3 regions of the Citrobacter sp. ANG330 genome follow, and region 3 is predicted to be linked to each of the others. Evidence: predicted binding sites of a transcription regulator. Region 3 holds the regulator's gene; each other region holds the start of a gene.
What was found. Region 3 encodes PurR, which represses purine synthesis genes. Its sites were predicted from a motif close to CANGCAAACGTTTGCNTG; they were not measured.

Region 1 (5,310 bases), on a different contig from region 3:
GTAGCCGGGTTGATATGAAACAGCACTGGCACCAGCACGGTTGCGCCAAACATGGCGAACAGATGCTGCAAACTAAGCGGGATTGTCTGTAAAAGCGGCGGTCTTTCACTCACCCCGATAGCACGGCGCGTCATAGTGTTTTCCTCTGAGTGTGTTTGTTATGAGTCGTTGAGTTGTTTTATTCAAAAAAAAGCCGACTCTTAAGTCGGCTATTGATTAGCGATTCACTTACTTAGTACCAAAAATCTTATCGCCGGCATCGCCCAGCCCCGGAATAATGTATCCGTGCTCGTTCAGGCCCTGGTCGATCGACGCGGTGTAGAGTTCCACATCCGGATGCGCTTTTTCCAGCGCGGCGATGCCTTCTGGCGCCGCCACCAGCACCAGCACTTTGATGCTGCTGCAGCCCGCTTTTTTCAGCAGATCGATGGTGGCGATAACGGAGCCCCCGGTCGCCAGCATCGGGTCGACGATAAGCGCCATGCGCTCGTCAATATTGGATACCAGCTTCTGGAAATAGGGGACCGGCTCCAGCGTCTCTTCGTTACGGTACATACCGACCACGCTGATACGTGCGCTGGGGACGTTTTCCAGCACGCCTTCCATCATGCCCAGACCGGCACGCAGGATAGGTACGACGGTAATTTTTTTGCCTTTGATTTGATCCACTTCGACCGGACCATTCCAGCCTTCAATGGTTACTTTTTCGGTTTCCAGGCCTGCAGTCGCTTCGTAGGTCAGCAGACTGCCTACTTCCGAGGCGAGTTCACGAAAGCGTTTGGTGCTGATATCGTTCTCACGCATCAGACCCAGCTTGTGTTTGACGAGTGGGTGTTTGACTTCCACGATCTTCATACTCTTCTCCTTTCCTCAGACGAGTGGCAACCACAAAAAAAATCGCCGGATTATACCGCTTTTCCTCTCTGGCGCAATATAACGTATGCATGACCTGGATCAAGCAAAGTGGTATACGTTTGGGTGATGAGTATAAAACACGCCCCGCATTCTGTGCGGGGCGTCGTACCAAGTGGCTGAAATCAGAGGGATTCACCGTTGCTTTTTATCACCTGCTGATACCAGGCGAATGATTTCTTACGGCTGCGAGCCAGTGTCCCACTGCCATCATTATTTTTATCAACGTAGATAAACCCGTAACGCTTTTTCATCTCTCCCGTTCCCGCAGAGACCAGATCGATACATCCCCACGGGGTATACCCCATCAGATCCACGCCATCCTCTTCCACTGCTTTTTTCATTTCGCGCAGATGGGCGGCCATATACTCAATACGATAGCTGTCGTCTACGGTGCCATCCGGTTGCTGAATATCAATCGCACCAAACCCATTCTCAACAATAAACAACGGCAACTGGTAGTGATCCCAGAACCAGTTCAGCGAATAGCGCAACCCTACCGGATCAATCTGCCACCCCCAGTCCGATTTCTGTACGTAGGGATTGGAGACCAGACTTTTGCTCTCGTCGTAATCGAGCTGCGGGTTATCGTCCGTCGCTTTGGTGACAAACGACATGTAGTAGCTGAAACCAATGTAATCGACGCAACCTTCGGAGAGGGCAACACGGTCTTCTTCCGTGATATCGAGGTCAAACTCGCGGCGCGCAAAATAATTGAGAATATGCTGCGGATATTTCCCCCGCACATGCACGTCGGTAAACCAGTAGCGACGGTGCATCGCATTCATCGCCATCATCATATCGTTTGGCGCACAGGTCAGTGGGTAGATGGGACACATAGCGATCATGCAGCCGATCTGCAATGCCGGGTTAATCTCTCGTGCCGCCTTTACCGCCAGCGCACTGGCAACCAGTTCATAATGCGCCGCCTGGTACATCACCGGTTCACGATCTTCACCTGGCTGATACTTCAGGCCGGAGTTTGTGAACGGCGCGAAATCCTCATGGTAATTGGCCTGGTTGTTGATCTCATTGAAGGTCATCCAGTACTTCACTTTGCCCTGATAGCGAGTAAAAACGACTTTTGCAAAGCGGACAAAAAAGTCGATCAGCTTGCGGTTGCGCCAGCCGCCATATTCTGTCACCAGGTGGTAGGGCATTTCGAAGTGCGACAGCGTAATAACAGGTTCAATTCCATACTTCAGGCATTCATCAAACAGATCGTCGTAAAATTGCAGCCCCGCCTCGTTTGGCTGCGTTTCATCCCCGAGTGGGAAAATGCGCGTCCAGGCAATGGACGTCCGGAAGCATTTAAAGCCCATTTCCGCAAAAAGCTTAATGTCCTCTTTGTAGCGGTGATAGAAATCGATCGCCTCGTGGTTAGGGTAGTTTTTGCCGGGCAGCACGCCATCGGTAATTTCTCGCGCCACGCCGTGAGCGCCCGCTGTCATCACGTCGGCAACGCTGATCCCTTTTCCGCCTTCCTGCCAGCCGCCCTCCAGCTGATGAGCGGCGACCGCCCCGCCCCACATGAAATTCGCGTTAAATCCAGACATAGTTTCCCTCGTTGATTTGTTATGACAAAACAGAAACCGGTTTCAGTATGATACTGAGCAATCCCGGCAATGCTTTCAAGGGTGAAACTGAATCCGGTTTCATTTTCGTGGTTCAGGTCATAAAAACGCCGCTCCGCGAAGAAAACGCAGGAAATTTCAACAGATAAAAACGGATGCATCGCAAACTCGCAAACGTTTGCTTTCCCTGTTAGAATTGCGCCGAATTTTACTTTTACCGTAAGAAAACGTGGGGAACCAGGCAGTGACCGATAAAACCTCTCTTAGCTACAAAGATGCCGGTGTTGATATTGACGCGGGTAATGCTCTGGTGGATCGAATCAAAGGCGTAGTGAAGAAAACTCGCCGCCCGGAAGTGATGGGTGGTCTGGGTGGCTTCGGTGCGCTGTGCGCATTGCCGCAAAAATATCGTGAACCCGTGCTGGTTTCCGGTACTGATGGCGTCGGGACAAAACTGCGTCTGGCGATGGATCTGAAACGTCACGATACCATCGGCATTGATCTCGTGGCGATGTGCGTTAACGACCTGGTGGTTCAGGGCGCTGAGCCGCTGTTTTTCCTCGACTATTACGCGACGGGCAAACTGGATGTGGATACCGCAGCCAGCGTCATTCAGGGTATCGCCGAAGGCTGCCTGCAATCCGGTTGCGCGTTGGTCGGCGGGGAAACCGCTGAAATGCCGGGGATGTACCACGGTGAAGATTATGACGTCGCCGGTTTCTGCGTCGGCGTGGTCGAAAAATCAGAAATTATCGACGGTTCCAAAGTCGCCGATGGCGATGTGCTGATTGCACTGGGTTCCAGCGGTCCGCACTCCAACGGCTACTCACTGGTACGTAAAATTGTCGAAGTCAGCGGTTGTGATCCGCAAACAACGGATCTGGAAGGCAAATCGCTGGCCGATCACCTGCTGGCGCCGACCCGTATCTACGTGAAATCGATTCTGGAACTGATCGAGAAGGTTGATGTGCACGCTATCGCGCACCTGACCGGCGGCGGCTTCTGGGAAAACATTCCGCGCGTGCTGCCGGACAACACGCAGGCGGTGATCGATGAATCCTCCTGGCAGTGGCCAGCCGTTTTCAATTGGCTGCAGAGCGCTGGTAACGTCAGCCAGCATGAAATGTATCGTACCTTTAACTGCGGCGTCGGCATGGTCATTGCCCTGCCGGCGGCAGAAGTAGACAACGCCCTTGCCCTGTTGAAGGCAAAAGGTGAAGAAGCCTGGAAGCTCGGCGTCATCAAGGCTTCCGATTCCGCGCAACGCGTGGTTATTGAATAATGAATATTGTGGTGCTTATTTCCGGTAACGGAAGCAATTTGCAGGCGATTATTGATGCCTGCAAAGAGAAGAAAATCAACGGCACCCTGCGGGCAGTATTCAGCAACAAGGCCGACGCGTTCGGCCTTGAGCGAGCCAGAAAAGCGGCAATCCCGGCCCATACGCTGACGGCGGACCAGTTTTCCAGCCGTGAAGCATTTGACCGCGAGCTGATCCTTGAGATCGACGCTTATGCGCCTGACGTAGTGGTGCTGGCTGGTTTTATGCGCATTCTGAGCCCGGCGTTCGTCGCGCACTACAACGGCCGGCTGCTGAATATTCACCCTTCCCTGTTGCCCAAATATCCCGGTTTGCACACCCACCGCCAGGCGCTGGAAAATGGCGATGAGGAACACGGCACCTCGGTCCACTTTGTCACCGACGAACTCGACGGTGGGCCGGTCATTTTACAGGCCAAAGTGCCGGTCTTTGACGGCGACGATGAAGATGAGATCACCGCGCGCGTTCAGGCGCAGGAGCACGCTATTTATCCACTGGTCGTCAGTTGGTTTGTCGACGGTCGGTTGAAAATGCGCGATAACGCAGCCTGGCTGGACGGTGTTCAACTGCCGCCGCAGGGTTATGCTGCCGACGAATAAAACCATGCCGGATAGTGGACATCATCCCTTATCCGGCCTGCTGTTCTCTTCTGACCTCCAGTCCCCCTTCCTCTTTGCGATCAGACGGTTTATTGTCATACTTTTCTGGCACAGTTGGACATCTGAGCGCAATGCTCGCCATAATAATCAGGCAGTGTCCCGTGAATAAAACGGAGTATATGTATTAATGGGTCAGGAAAAGCTTTATATCGAGAAAGAGCTGAGCTGGTTAGCGTTCAACGAACGTGTGCTCCAGGAAGCGGCTGATAAATCAAACCCGCTGATTGAGCGGATGCGTTTCTTAGGCATCTATTCCAATAACCTGGATGAATTCTACAAAGTTCGCTTCGCAGAGCTCAAACGTCGCATCATCATCAGCGAAGAACAGGGTTCAAATTCACATTCTCGCCACCTGTTAGGCAAAATCCAGTCCCGCGTGCTGAAAGCGGACCAGGAATTCGATGGTCTGTATAACGAACTGCTGCTGGAGATGGCGCGAAATCAGATCTTCCTGATTAACGAGCGTCAGCTGTCGGTCAACCAGCAAAGCTGGCTGCGCCACTACTTCAAACAATATCTGCGCCAGCACATTACCCCGATTTTAATTAACCGCGAAACGGATCTGGTACAGTTCCTGAAGGATGATTACACCTATCTGGCGGTTGAAATTATTCGCGGCGACACCATTCGCTATGCGCTGCTGGAAATCCCCTCTGACAAGGTTCCTCGCTTTGTGAATCTGCCGCCAGAAGCGCCGCGTCGTCGCAAGCCAATGATCCTGCTGGATAACATTCTGCGCTATTGCCTGGACGACATCTTTAAGGGTTTCTTTGATTACGACACGCTGAACGCCTATTCGATGAAGATGACCCGTGACGCCGAGTACGATCTGGTGCACGAGATG
Region 2 (5,310 bases), on a different contig from region 3:
GCATCATGCTCCTGATCGGCACACTCCGGGTTATCACGCAGGCGCTGCATCTGCCAGGTGGTTTCGGCCCACCAGATGCGAAGCGTCGTGCGGCTTTCACTGAAGACGGTCTGACCGTTGGCTTCGATAACAAAACGATCGCCCGTGACGGCCTGACCCAGATAATGTACGCAATCGCCCAGACCGTGTTGCGCCAGCAGTGCTTCCACCGCCTCGCGATCCGCTGCGCGAACCTGAATCACCGCCCCAAGTTCTTCGTTAAACAGCGCCGCCAGACGATCGTCGCCCAGTGCGGCGATGTCCGCCTGAATACCGCAGTGACCGGTGAAGGCCATTTCCGCCAGCGTCACCAGCAGGCCGCCATCGGAACGGTCGTGATAAGCAAGCAGTTTACGTTGCGCCACCAGCGCCTGCATCGCGTCGTAGAAGCCTTTCAGTTGCGCGACGTCACGCACATCTGCCGGTGTATCGCCAAGCTGACGGTACACCTGCGCCAGCGCCGTCGCACCCAGCGCGTTATGTCCACAGCCCAGGTCGATCAGCAGCAGCGCGTTATCTTCAGTAGAAAGCTGCGGCGTAATGGTATGACGCACATCTTCCACGCGGGCAAAAGCGGAAATCACCAGCGACAGCGGCGAGGTCATTTCGCGCTGTTCATTGCCTTCCTGCCAGCGGGTTTTCATCGACATTGAGTCTTTACCCACCGGAATGGTCAGCCCCAGCGCCGGACAGAGTTCTTCACCGACCGCTTTCACCGCTTCGTATAAACCGGCATCTTCGCCCGGGTGACCGGCTGCGGCCATCCAGTTGGCGGAAAGCTTAATGCGTTTGATATCGCCAATCTGCGTGGCGGCGATGTTAGTCAGCGCTTCCCCGACCGCCAGACGGGCAGAAGCGGAGAAGTCGAGCAGCGCCACGGGGGCACGTTCACCGATTGACATCGCTTCACCATAGTAGCTGTCAAGGCTGGCAGTGGTCACCGCGCAGTTCGCCACCGGCACCTGCCACGGGCCAACCATCTGATCGCGGGACACCATCCCGGTGACGGTACGGTCGCCAATGGTCACCAGGAAGGTTTTTTCCGCCACCGCCGGCAAATGCAGAACGCGTTTAACGGCATCCGCAATGGTGATGTCCGCACGGTTTAGCGCATCGCCTTTCGCCTTCAGCGTCTGAACGTCACGAGTCATCTTCGGCGTCTTGCCGAGCAGTACGTCAAGCGGCAGGTCAATAGGCTGATTGTCGAAATGACGGTCGTGTAGCGACAGATGCTGTTCTTCGGTTGCTTCGCCAATCACCGCATACGGCGCGCGCTCGCGCTTACACAGCTCGTCAAACAGCGGCAGTTGGTCCGCCGCCACGGCCAGCACATAACGTTCCTGAGACTCGTTACACCAGATCTCCAGCGGGCTCATACCCGGCTCATCGCTGAGGATGTCACGCAGTTCGAATTTACCACCGCGTCCGCCGTCGCTGACCAGTTCAGGCATCGCGTTTGACAGACCGCCCGCGCCAACGTCGTGAATAAACAGGATTGGGTTCGCTTCCCCCAACTGCCAGCAGCGGTCGATCACTTCCTGACAGCGGCGTTCCATCTCCGGGTTATCACGCTGTACGGAAGCGAAGTCGAGATCCGCATCAGACTGACCGGAGGCCATAGACGAGGCCGCGCCGCCGCCCAGACCGATGTTCATTGCCGGGCCGCCGAGAACAATCAGCTTCGCCCCGACGACGATCTCGCCTTTCTGCACGTGATCGGCCCGGATATTCCCGATCCCGCCCGCCAGCATAATCGGCTTGTGGTAGCCGCGAAGCTCTTCACCATTGTGACTGTTCACTTTTTCTTCGTAAGTACGGAAATAGCCGTTCAGCGCCGGGCGACCAAATTCGTTGTTAAACGCCGCACCGCCCAGCGGGCCTTCAGTCATGATATCCAGCGCGGTCACAATACGCTCCGGCTTGCCGAAGTCTTCTTCCCACGGCTGCTCAAAGCCCGGAATACGCAGGTTAGAGACGGAGAAGCCCACCAGACCCGCTTTTGGCTTCGCGCCGCGTCCGGTTGCCCCTTCATCACGGATTTCACCGCCGGAACCGGTCGCCGCGCCCGGCCACGGCGAGATCGCCGTCGGGTGGTTATGGGTTTCCACCTTCATCAGGATGTGCGCTGGCTCCTGGTGGAAATCGTAGCGCCCGCTTGCGTGGTCAGCATAGTAACGGCCGACTTCGGACCCTTCCATGACCGCCGCGTTATCCTTATAAGCAGAAAGGACGTGGTCCGGGGTGGCTTCAAAGGTGTTTTTGATCATTTTGAACAGCGACTTCGGCTGTTGCTTACCGTCAATCACCCAGTCGGCGTTGAAAATCTTGTGGCGGCAATGCTCAGAGTTCGCCTGCGCAAACATGTAGAGCTCGATGTCATTCGGGTTGCGCCCCAGACGGGTAAACGCATCCTGCAGGTAATCAATTTCGTCGTCCGCCAGCGCCAGACCGAGACGCAGGTTAGCGTCCATCAGCGCCTGACGGCCTTCACCCAGCAGGTCAACGCTTGCAACCGGCGCTGGCTGATGGTGAGCAAACAGTTTTTCCGCGTCGGTTAAAGAAGAGAACACCGTCTCCATCATGCGATCATGCAGTTCGGCAGCAACCTGCTGCCACTGTTCAGCGGTCAGCGTGGCGGCTTCAACATAGTAAGCGACGCCACGTTCCAGGCGATCAATCTGTTGCAGACCGCAGTTATGGGCGATATCTGTCGCTTTGGAAGACCAGGGGGAGATGGTGCCGGGGCGCGGCGTCACCAACAGCAGTTTCCCTTCCGGGGTATGACTGCTCAGGCTGGGGCCGTATTTCAGCAGACGGGCAAGCTGCGCGTGCTCATCCTCGTTCAACGGAGCGTTCAGGTCAGCGAAATGGACGTACTCGGCGTAAATATTGCTTACCTGGAGGTTGGCAGCCTGAAAACGTGCCAGCAGTTTGTTAATACGGAATGCGGACAGTGCAGGCGAACCACGCAGAATTTCCATCATAAGTCTCTCGTCTTCTAAGCTAAGCTTTCGGTGTGCCCAAGTGGGGAAACGGGCGTCATTATAAAGAATCTATGCCGCCGACGAAACCGTTTGCGTCGAAATAAAATCCGCCGTCGTTCTTGTCATACGATGCTGCCAATGGCTGTAATTAGTTGCCAACTGGCGCAAGTTTAAGCAAAATGCCGCTCATTGATGAATATTCCTGGTCTATCTATTCCTTTTCCCATCCTGAGGCAACGCACGGTTCAGAGAATTAACTAATTGAAAAAATTAAAGATTAATTATCTGTTCATCGGCATACTGACGCTGCTGCTGGCGGCGGCCCTCTGGCCCTCAATCCCCTGGTTCGGTAAAGCCGATAATCGTATCGCCGCGATCCAGTCGCGGGGAGAGTTGCGTGTGAGCACCATTGAGTCGCCGCTCACCTGGGCAAAACTCGACGGCAAGCCGTACGGGCTCGATTATGAGCTGGCACAGCAGTTCGCCAGCTATCTGGGCGTAAAGCTAAAAGTGACCGTACGCCAGAATATCAGTCAGTTGTTTGACGACCTGGATAATGGCAACGCCGATCTGCTGGCTGCCGGGCTGGTCTACAACAGCGAGCGGGTAAAAAACTATCAGCCGGGGCCGACCTACTATTCTGTCTCCCAGCAACTGGTCTACAAAGTGGGTCAGTACCGCCCCCGTACATTGGGTAGCGTGACGGAAAGCCAGCTTACCATCACGCCCGGGCATGTGGTGGCAAACGATCTGCAAACCCTGAAAGAGACAAAATACCCCGATCTGAGCTGGCGCATTGACGAGAAGAAAGGCTCTACTGAACTGCTTGACGCCGTGATTGCCGGTCAACTGGATTACACTATCGCCGATTCTGTCGCCATTAGCCTTTATCAACGCGTTCATCCGGAACTGGCGGTGGCGCTGGACGTTACAGACGAGCAGCCGGTCACCTGGTTCAGTGTGCTGGATGACGACAACACGCTGTCCGCCGCCCTGCTCGATTTCTTCAACGGCATGAATGAGGACGGTTCGCTGGCGCGTCTTGAAGAAAAGTATCTGGGACACGGCGATGATTTTGACTATGTCGATACCCGCACCTTTCTGCGCGCGGTTGACGCCATGCTCCCCGATTTAAAACCGCTGTTTGAAAAGCACGCCCAGGAAATTGACTGGCAGTTGCTTGCCGCGATCGCCTGGCAGGAATCACACTGGGATCCGCAGGCCACTTCACCGACCGGCGTGCGCGGCATGATGATGCTCACCAAAAACACGGCACAGAGTCTGGGTCTGACCGACAGGACCGATCCTGAGCAGAGCCTCAGCGGTGGGGCGCGCTATTTACAGGATATGATGAGTAAAGTGCCAGACACGGTGCCAGAGAACGAGCGCATCTGGTTTGCGCTGGCGGCCTATAACATGGGTTATGCGCATATGCTTGATGCGCGGGCGCTGACGGCCAAAACGAAGGGAAACCCGGACAGTTGGGCGGACGTCAAACAGCGCCTGCCGTTGCTCAGTCAAAAACAGTATTACAGCAAGCTGACCTACGGCTATGCGCGCGGACATGAAGCCTACGCCTACGTTGAGAACATCCGTAAATATCAGATAAGTCTGCAGGGCTATTTGCAGGAGAAAGAAAAGCAACTGGCTGAAGAGATGAAACTGGCGCAAGAGTATCCGGTCGTCTCGCCAACGGAATTTGGCAAACAGCGACGACCGCTCTCCGCCTTCCTGTCGCAATCGTCGTCTGGCTATCTGACGCACTCTCCATCACTGCTGCGTTTACCGCAGAAGAAAGAAGAGAAACAGTAAGCTGAGGCCGCAATGATTACTGGCTTGCGGCTTTCTTCAACGCTTTGATCTCCTGGCGGCGCATGCGAAAGAAATCGCTGAGCAGCGTTGCACACTCTTCACGCAGGATCCCCTCAGTGACCTCAACGCGATGATTCATTCCCGGATGATGCAGAACATCCATCAGCGAGCCAGCGGCGCCGGTTTTTGCATCGCGCGCGCCGAACACCACGCGGCTGATACGGCTGTGCACCATCGCGCCAGCGCACATGACGCATGGCTCAAGGGTCACGTACAGCGTGGCATCAATCAGCCGATAGTTTTGCAGGACGAGGCCGCCCTGACGCAGCGCCATGATCTCCGCGTGCGCGGTCGGATCGTGATGGCCAATCGGGCGGTTCCAGCCTTCGCCGATCACGCGATTGTTGTGTACTAATACAGCGCCGACCGGAACTTCACGCTCATCCCAGGCGCGCTTCGCCAGCGTTAATGCATG
Region 3 (5,310 bases):
AATACTATTAATAATAAGGAGAGAAGCAATGTCGTTCGAATTACCTGCACTACCGTATGCCAAAGATGCGCTTGCGCCGCACATTTCCGCCGAGACGCTGGAATATCACTATGGCAAACACCACCAGACTTATGTCACCAATCTGAACAACCTGATCAAAGGCACCGCCTTCGAAGGGAAATCACTCGAAGAGATCGTGCGTAGCTCGGAAGGTGGTGTGTTCAATAACGCCGCTCAGGTCTGGAACCACACGTTCTACTGGAACTGCCTGGCACCGAATGCGGGTGGCGAGCCGACGGGCAAACTGGCTGACGCGATTGTCGCCTCTTTCGGCAGTTTTGCGGATTTCAAGGCGCAGTTTACCGATGCGGCTATCAAAAACTTCGGCTCAGGCTGGACCTGGCTGGTAAAAGGAAAAGAGGGCAAGCTGGCTATCGTTTCAACCTCCAACGCCGGTACACCGCTGACCACCGACGCCACGCCGCTGATGACCGTCGACGTGTGGGAACATGCGTATTACATTGACTACCGTAATGCGCGTCCTGGTTACCTGGAGCACTTCTGGGCGCTGGTAAACTGGGAGTTTGTCGCGAAGAACTTCGCCGCGTAAGAGAGATAACGCAGAAGGGGCACCCTTCTGCGTTTTTGCCCTGCCATTAACCTGCGACACACACCTGTTCAGGCTGTTTTCTCGCCGAGATGAACACCAACAACAGCGCCATACCTGCCACAATCGCGCCCATGACAGGAACAAAACTGTAGCCTAACCCACCAGAAATGACGGCCCCGCCCGCAGCGGCACCCAAAGCATTACCGAGGTTAAAAGCGCCGATATTCACGGAAGATGACAAACCCGGTGCTTCGTGAGCCACACGCATAACGCGCATTTGCAGCGGAGGAACCACCGCGAAGGTCGCTGCCCCCCAGACCACCATACTTATCGCCGCGCCCAGTTCATTCTGCGCCAACAGGGGAATAGCCAGCATAATCACCATCAGCAGCAGCAAGAAGCCCTTTAGCGTACCGTTAACCGAGCGATCGGCCAGTTTGCCACCCAAATAGTTACCTATGGAGAAGCCCACGCCGATCAGAACCAGCATTCCGGTCACAAAGGCCGGCGTGGCATGAGTGATGCTTTGCAGGACTGGCGATATATAGGTGTACAGCGTAAACATGGCCCCCGCCCCCAGTACCGTGGTAAGCAGAGCAGAAAGCACCTGGGGACGCATCAGTACCGCCAGCTCTTTTTTCACCTCCGGACGTGCCCCAGCCCCACCTTTCGGCAACGAGAAAAAGAGACTCAGCATCGAAATGACGCCCAAACCGGCCGTTGCCATAAACGACATCCGCCAGCCGATGGTCTCACCCAGCCAGGTTGCCGCCGGAACGCCGCCAATATTGGCGATGGTCAGCCCCATAAACATGGTCGCCACCGCGCTGGCCTGCTTGTGCTTCGGCACCACGCTGGCTGCCACAACGGAGCCCAGGCCAAAGAACGCGCCGTGGTTAAGGCTGGTCAAAATGCGTGACAGCATCAGTGTTGTGTAGTCCGGGGAAATGGCCGACAGCACGTTGCCAAGCGTAAAGATAGCCATCAGAAAAATCAGCGCATTGCGACGTCCGCGATGTGACAACAGCAGCGTCATTAGCGGTGCCCCGACCATCACACCGACAGCGTAGGCGCTGATTAGCATACCTGCTGCGGGAATAGACACATCGACGCCACGCGCGATGACGGGTAGCAGACCCATTGGCGAAAACTCGGTCGTACCGATGCCGAACGCGCCGATAGCCAGCGACAGTAAAGGATAATTAATTTTCATGCAGTGATGACTCCGGCTCTTCGCGTCGAGGCGCGATGCGTAACTAAGAGTCAAAAGCATGACATCAATCACAAAAAAAGAGAAGTTAACAAAAATACAAAAGACTTTTGCAGATTCAATAACAATATGGCGGGAGTGACGAGGGAGCAGAGACTCCCCCGACGGGAAATCAATGCAGTGCCGCTGTCAGACCGCCAGCAACGATTAAAGCCAGAACGATAAACGTAGTTACTAATGAAAATTTAAGATCGGTGCTCATCAACTTTTCTCCTTTTTATTCCCACACAAAAAGTGATATAGCGCATTTTTGCACACTTGCGTGCGAAAATCTCCCACGATTTAGCGTGATATGTGCTTTTAATACTTCCCCTTTTCGTTAAGATCAGCCAAAATTCGACGCTTACTTGATTAGCGTACCGGCCATTGACCCCTTCCTGATGCTCTGTTGCGTTTTCCCGGCATGCTGCAACCCTGACGTTGCGCACAGGATGAGTAAAGGCAAACGTTTACTTAGCATATTTGACTGTTCAGGTTGGGTCTGGAGTGAGATTTAATGGCAACAATTAAAGATGTAGCGAAGCGCGCAAACGTTTCCACTACAACCGTATCACACGTAATTAACAAAACGCGTTTCGTCGCTGAAGAAACACGCAATGCAGTGTGGGCGGCAATCAAAGAATTGCACTATTCCCCCAGCGCGGTAGCCCGTAGTCTGAAGGTGAATCATACCAAGTCTATCGGGTTGCTGGCGACCAGCAGCGAAGCCCCCTACTTTGCTGAAATTATTGAAGCAGTTGAAAAAAACTGCTTTCAGAAAGGCTATACCCTGATCCTCGGTAATGTCTGGAACAACCTGGAAAAGCAACGTGCCTATCTGTCCATGATGGCGCAAAAACGCGTGGATGGCCTGCTGGTGATGTGTTCCGAATATCCCGCCCCTCTGCTCTCGATGCTGGAAGAGTATCGTCATATCCCGATGGTTGTGATGGACTGGGGCGAGGCCAAAGCCGATTTCACTGATACCGTGATTGATAACGCCTTTGAGGGCGGTTATATGGCTGGCCGTTACCTTATTGAACGCGGACATCGCGAAATTGGCGTGATCCCGGGACTGATGGAGCGCAACACCGGCGCAGGCCGTCTGGCCGGTTTTATGAAAGCGATGGAAGAAGCGCTGATTAAAGTGCCTGAAAACTGGATTGTGCAAGGCGACTTCGAACCAGAATCCGGCTACCGTGCGATGCAGCAAATTCTGTCACAGGCGCATCGCCCGACAGCGGTTTTCTGCGGTGGCGATGTCATGGCAATGGGTGCCCTTTGCGCCGCTGATGAAATGGGTCTGCGCGTCCCTCAGGACGTGTCGCTGATAGGCTATGACAACGTGCGCAACGCCCGCTTCTTTACGCCAGCTCTGACCACCATCCACCAGCCGAAAGATTCACTGGGTGAGACGGCCTTTAACATGTTGCTTGACCGCATCGTCAATAAACGTGAAGAGTCACAATCCATTGAAGTTCACCCGCGTCTGGTTGAGCGCCGCTCTGTTGCCGATGGCCCCTTCCGCGATTACCGTCGTTAAGCCTCTTCTGCGGGAGCCTCGTCAGGCTCCCGCAACCATTCTTTGTTCAGCGTTTCGCTATCTCCCAGATAATCCAGCAGCCAGATTAGCGCAGGTGACATATCGTTCTGCTGCCAGGTCAGGCAACAGGCCGAATCCGGGAAGGGGTTTTCCAGATTCAGCGCCACCCACTGTCCTTTATTAAAATATGGCCTGGCAAAATGTGTCGGCACCATGCCGATACAAAGTCCGGCGCTGATGCAGGTTGCGGAGGATGCCCAATCCGGGACCACCACCCGCTTCTGGTTGTCCAGCAGCCAGGTCACCCGTTTCGGCAGAGTGCGGGAAGTATCTTCCAGCACCAGTGACGGCCAGTTGCGCAACGTATCATCGCTTAAGGGTCCACTCATGGCGGCCAGTGGATGTGTGCTGGCAACAACACAACACCAGCTCAGTTTACCCATATCGCGGAAGGTATATCGTCCGCCGACCGGGATCGCCTGGGTCGCACCGATAGCGAGTTCAACCCTGCCATCTGACAGCGCGTCCCAGACGCCATTGAACACTTCCTGAAAGACCAGCAGCTCTACGTCATCAAAGTGGCGATAGAAATCGACGATCAATTGCCGCGTGCGTTCCGGGCGCACGATGTTATCCACCGCGATGGGGAGTTGCCCCCGCCAGCCATTGGCGATTTGCTGACACTGCTGGCGCGTGATCTGCATTTTTTTGATGACAGAACGCCCTTCTTTCAAAAACCAGGCGCCTGCCGGGGTTAACACGACATCACGATGACGGCGTTCAAAAAGCGGGACGGCCAGCCACTCTTCCATCTGGCGAACCGTATAACTGACCGCCGAGGGTACCCGGTGCAACTCCTGGGCCGCGGAACTGAAACTCCCGTTGCGCGCCACGGCATCGACCACTTCCAGCGCATATTCTGACCACATAATCTGCCTACAAAATTTTTGAATGCAATAAACAAATATTAGCGTTTCACAAGCCGAAATTCACTCCCTACACTCTGCGCCAGTGTGATTAATCAAAAATTAGAGAACAACTATGCAACCTGGAAAAGGGTTTTTAGTCTGGCTGGCAGGACTCAGCGTGCTGGGTTTTCTGGCGACCGACATGTATTTGCCCGCTTTTGCCACCATTCAATCTGACCTGCAAACACCGGCATCTGCCGTCAGCGCCAGCCTGAGTCTGTTTTTAGCGGGTTTTGCCATCGCACAACTGCTGTGGGGCCCGCTCTCAGATCGCTACGGACGTAAACCGATCCTGCTGCTGGGGCTGTCTGTCTTTGCCCTGGGTAGTCTGGGTATGCTGTGGGTCGAAAGCGCAACCGGCCTGTTAGTTCTGCGCTTTATTCAGGCGGTGGGTGTCTGTGCAGCGACCGTCATCTGGCAGGCGCTGGTGACTGATTACTATCCTTCGCATAAAATTAACCGTATTTTCGCGACGATAATGCCGCTGGTCGGGCTGTCCCCTGCACTGGCGCCCTTATTAGGCAGCTGGATCCTGACTCATCTTTCCTGGCAGGCGATCTTTGCCACGCTATTTTTCATCACGCTGCTGCTGATGGTGCCTGCGCTGTTTTTAAAACCCAGCCCCCGGGCGCGTGACGACAGCAAGGACAAACTGACCTTCACCACCTTGCTGCGCGCAAAAGCGTACCGTGGCAACGTCCTGATCTACGCCGCCTGTTCTGCCAGCTTCTTTGCATGGCTGACCGGTTCGCCATTTATTCTGAGTGATATGGGCTACAGTCCGGCGGTAATTGGACTGAGCTATGTGCCGCAGACCATCGCTTTTCTGGTGGGTGGCTACGGCTGTCGCGCCGCACTGCAAAAATGGCAGGGTCAACAGCTCCTGCCCTGGCTGCTAGTTATCTATGCGCTGAGCGTAGTGGCAACCTGGGCGGCAAGC

Region 1: the regulator PurR is predicted to act here: its motif matches at 2,654-2,671, upstream of purM (phosphoribosylformylglycinamidine cyclo-ligase).
Region 2: the regulator PurR is predicted to act here: its motif matches at 3,103-3,120, upstream of purL (phosphoribosylformylglycinamidine synthase).

What each region holds. Positions count from the first base shown of each region.
Region 1 covers NZ_JASJUI010000001.1:1,037,644-1,042,953, forward strand. The annotation lists gene uraA (uracil permease) at 1-134, opposite strand, end outside; gene upp (uracil phosphoribosyltransferase) at 229-855, opposite strand; gene QNN88_RS05170 (6-phospho-beta-glucosidase) at 1,038-2,468, opposite strand; gene purM (phosphoribosylformylglycinamidine cyclo-ligase) at 2,731-3,768, shown strand; gene purN (phosphoribosylglycinamide formyltransferase) at 3,765-4,406, shown strand; gene ppk1 (polyphosphate kinase 1) at 4,594-5,310, shown strand, end outside.
Region 2 covers NZ_JASJUI010000001.1:1,118,394-1,123,703, forward strand. The annotation lists gene purL (phosphoribosylformylglycinamidine synthase) at 1-3,023, opposite strand, end outside; gene mltF (membrane-bound lytic murein transglycosylase MltF) at 3,285-4,835, shown strand; gene tadA (tRNA adenosine(34) deaminase TadA) at 4,852-5,310, opposite strand, start outside.
Region 3 covers NZ_JASJUI010000002.1:69,189-74,498, forward strand. The annotation lists gene sodB (superoxide dismutase [Fe]) at 29-610, shown strand; gene QNN88_RS06020 (MFS transporter) at 657-1,883, opposite strand; gene QNN88_RS06025 (YnhF family membrane protein) at 1,993-2,082, opposite strand; gene purR (HTH-type transcriptional repressor PurR) at 2,377-3,402, shown strand; gene punR (DNA-binding transcriptional activator PunR) at 3,399-4,331, opposite strand; gene punC (purine nucleoside transporter PunC) at 4,444-5,310, shown strand, end outside.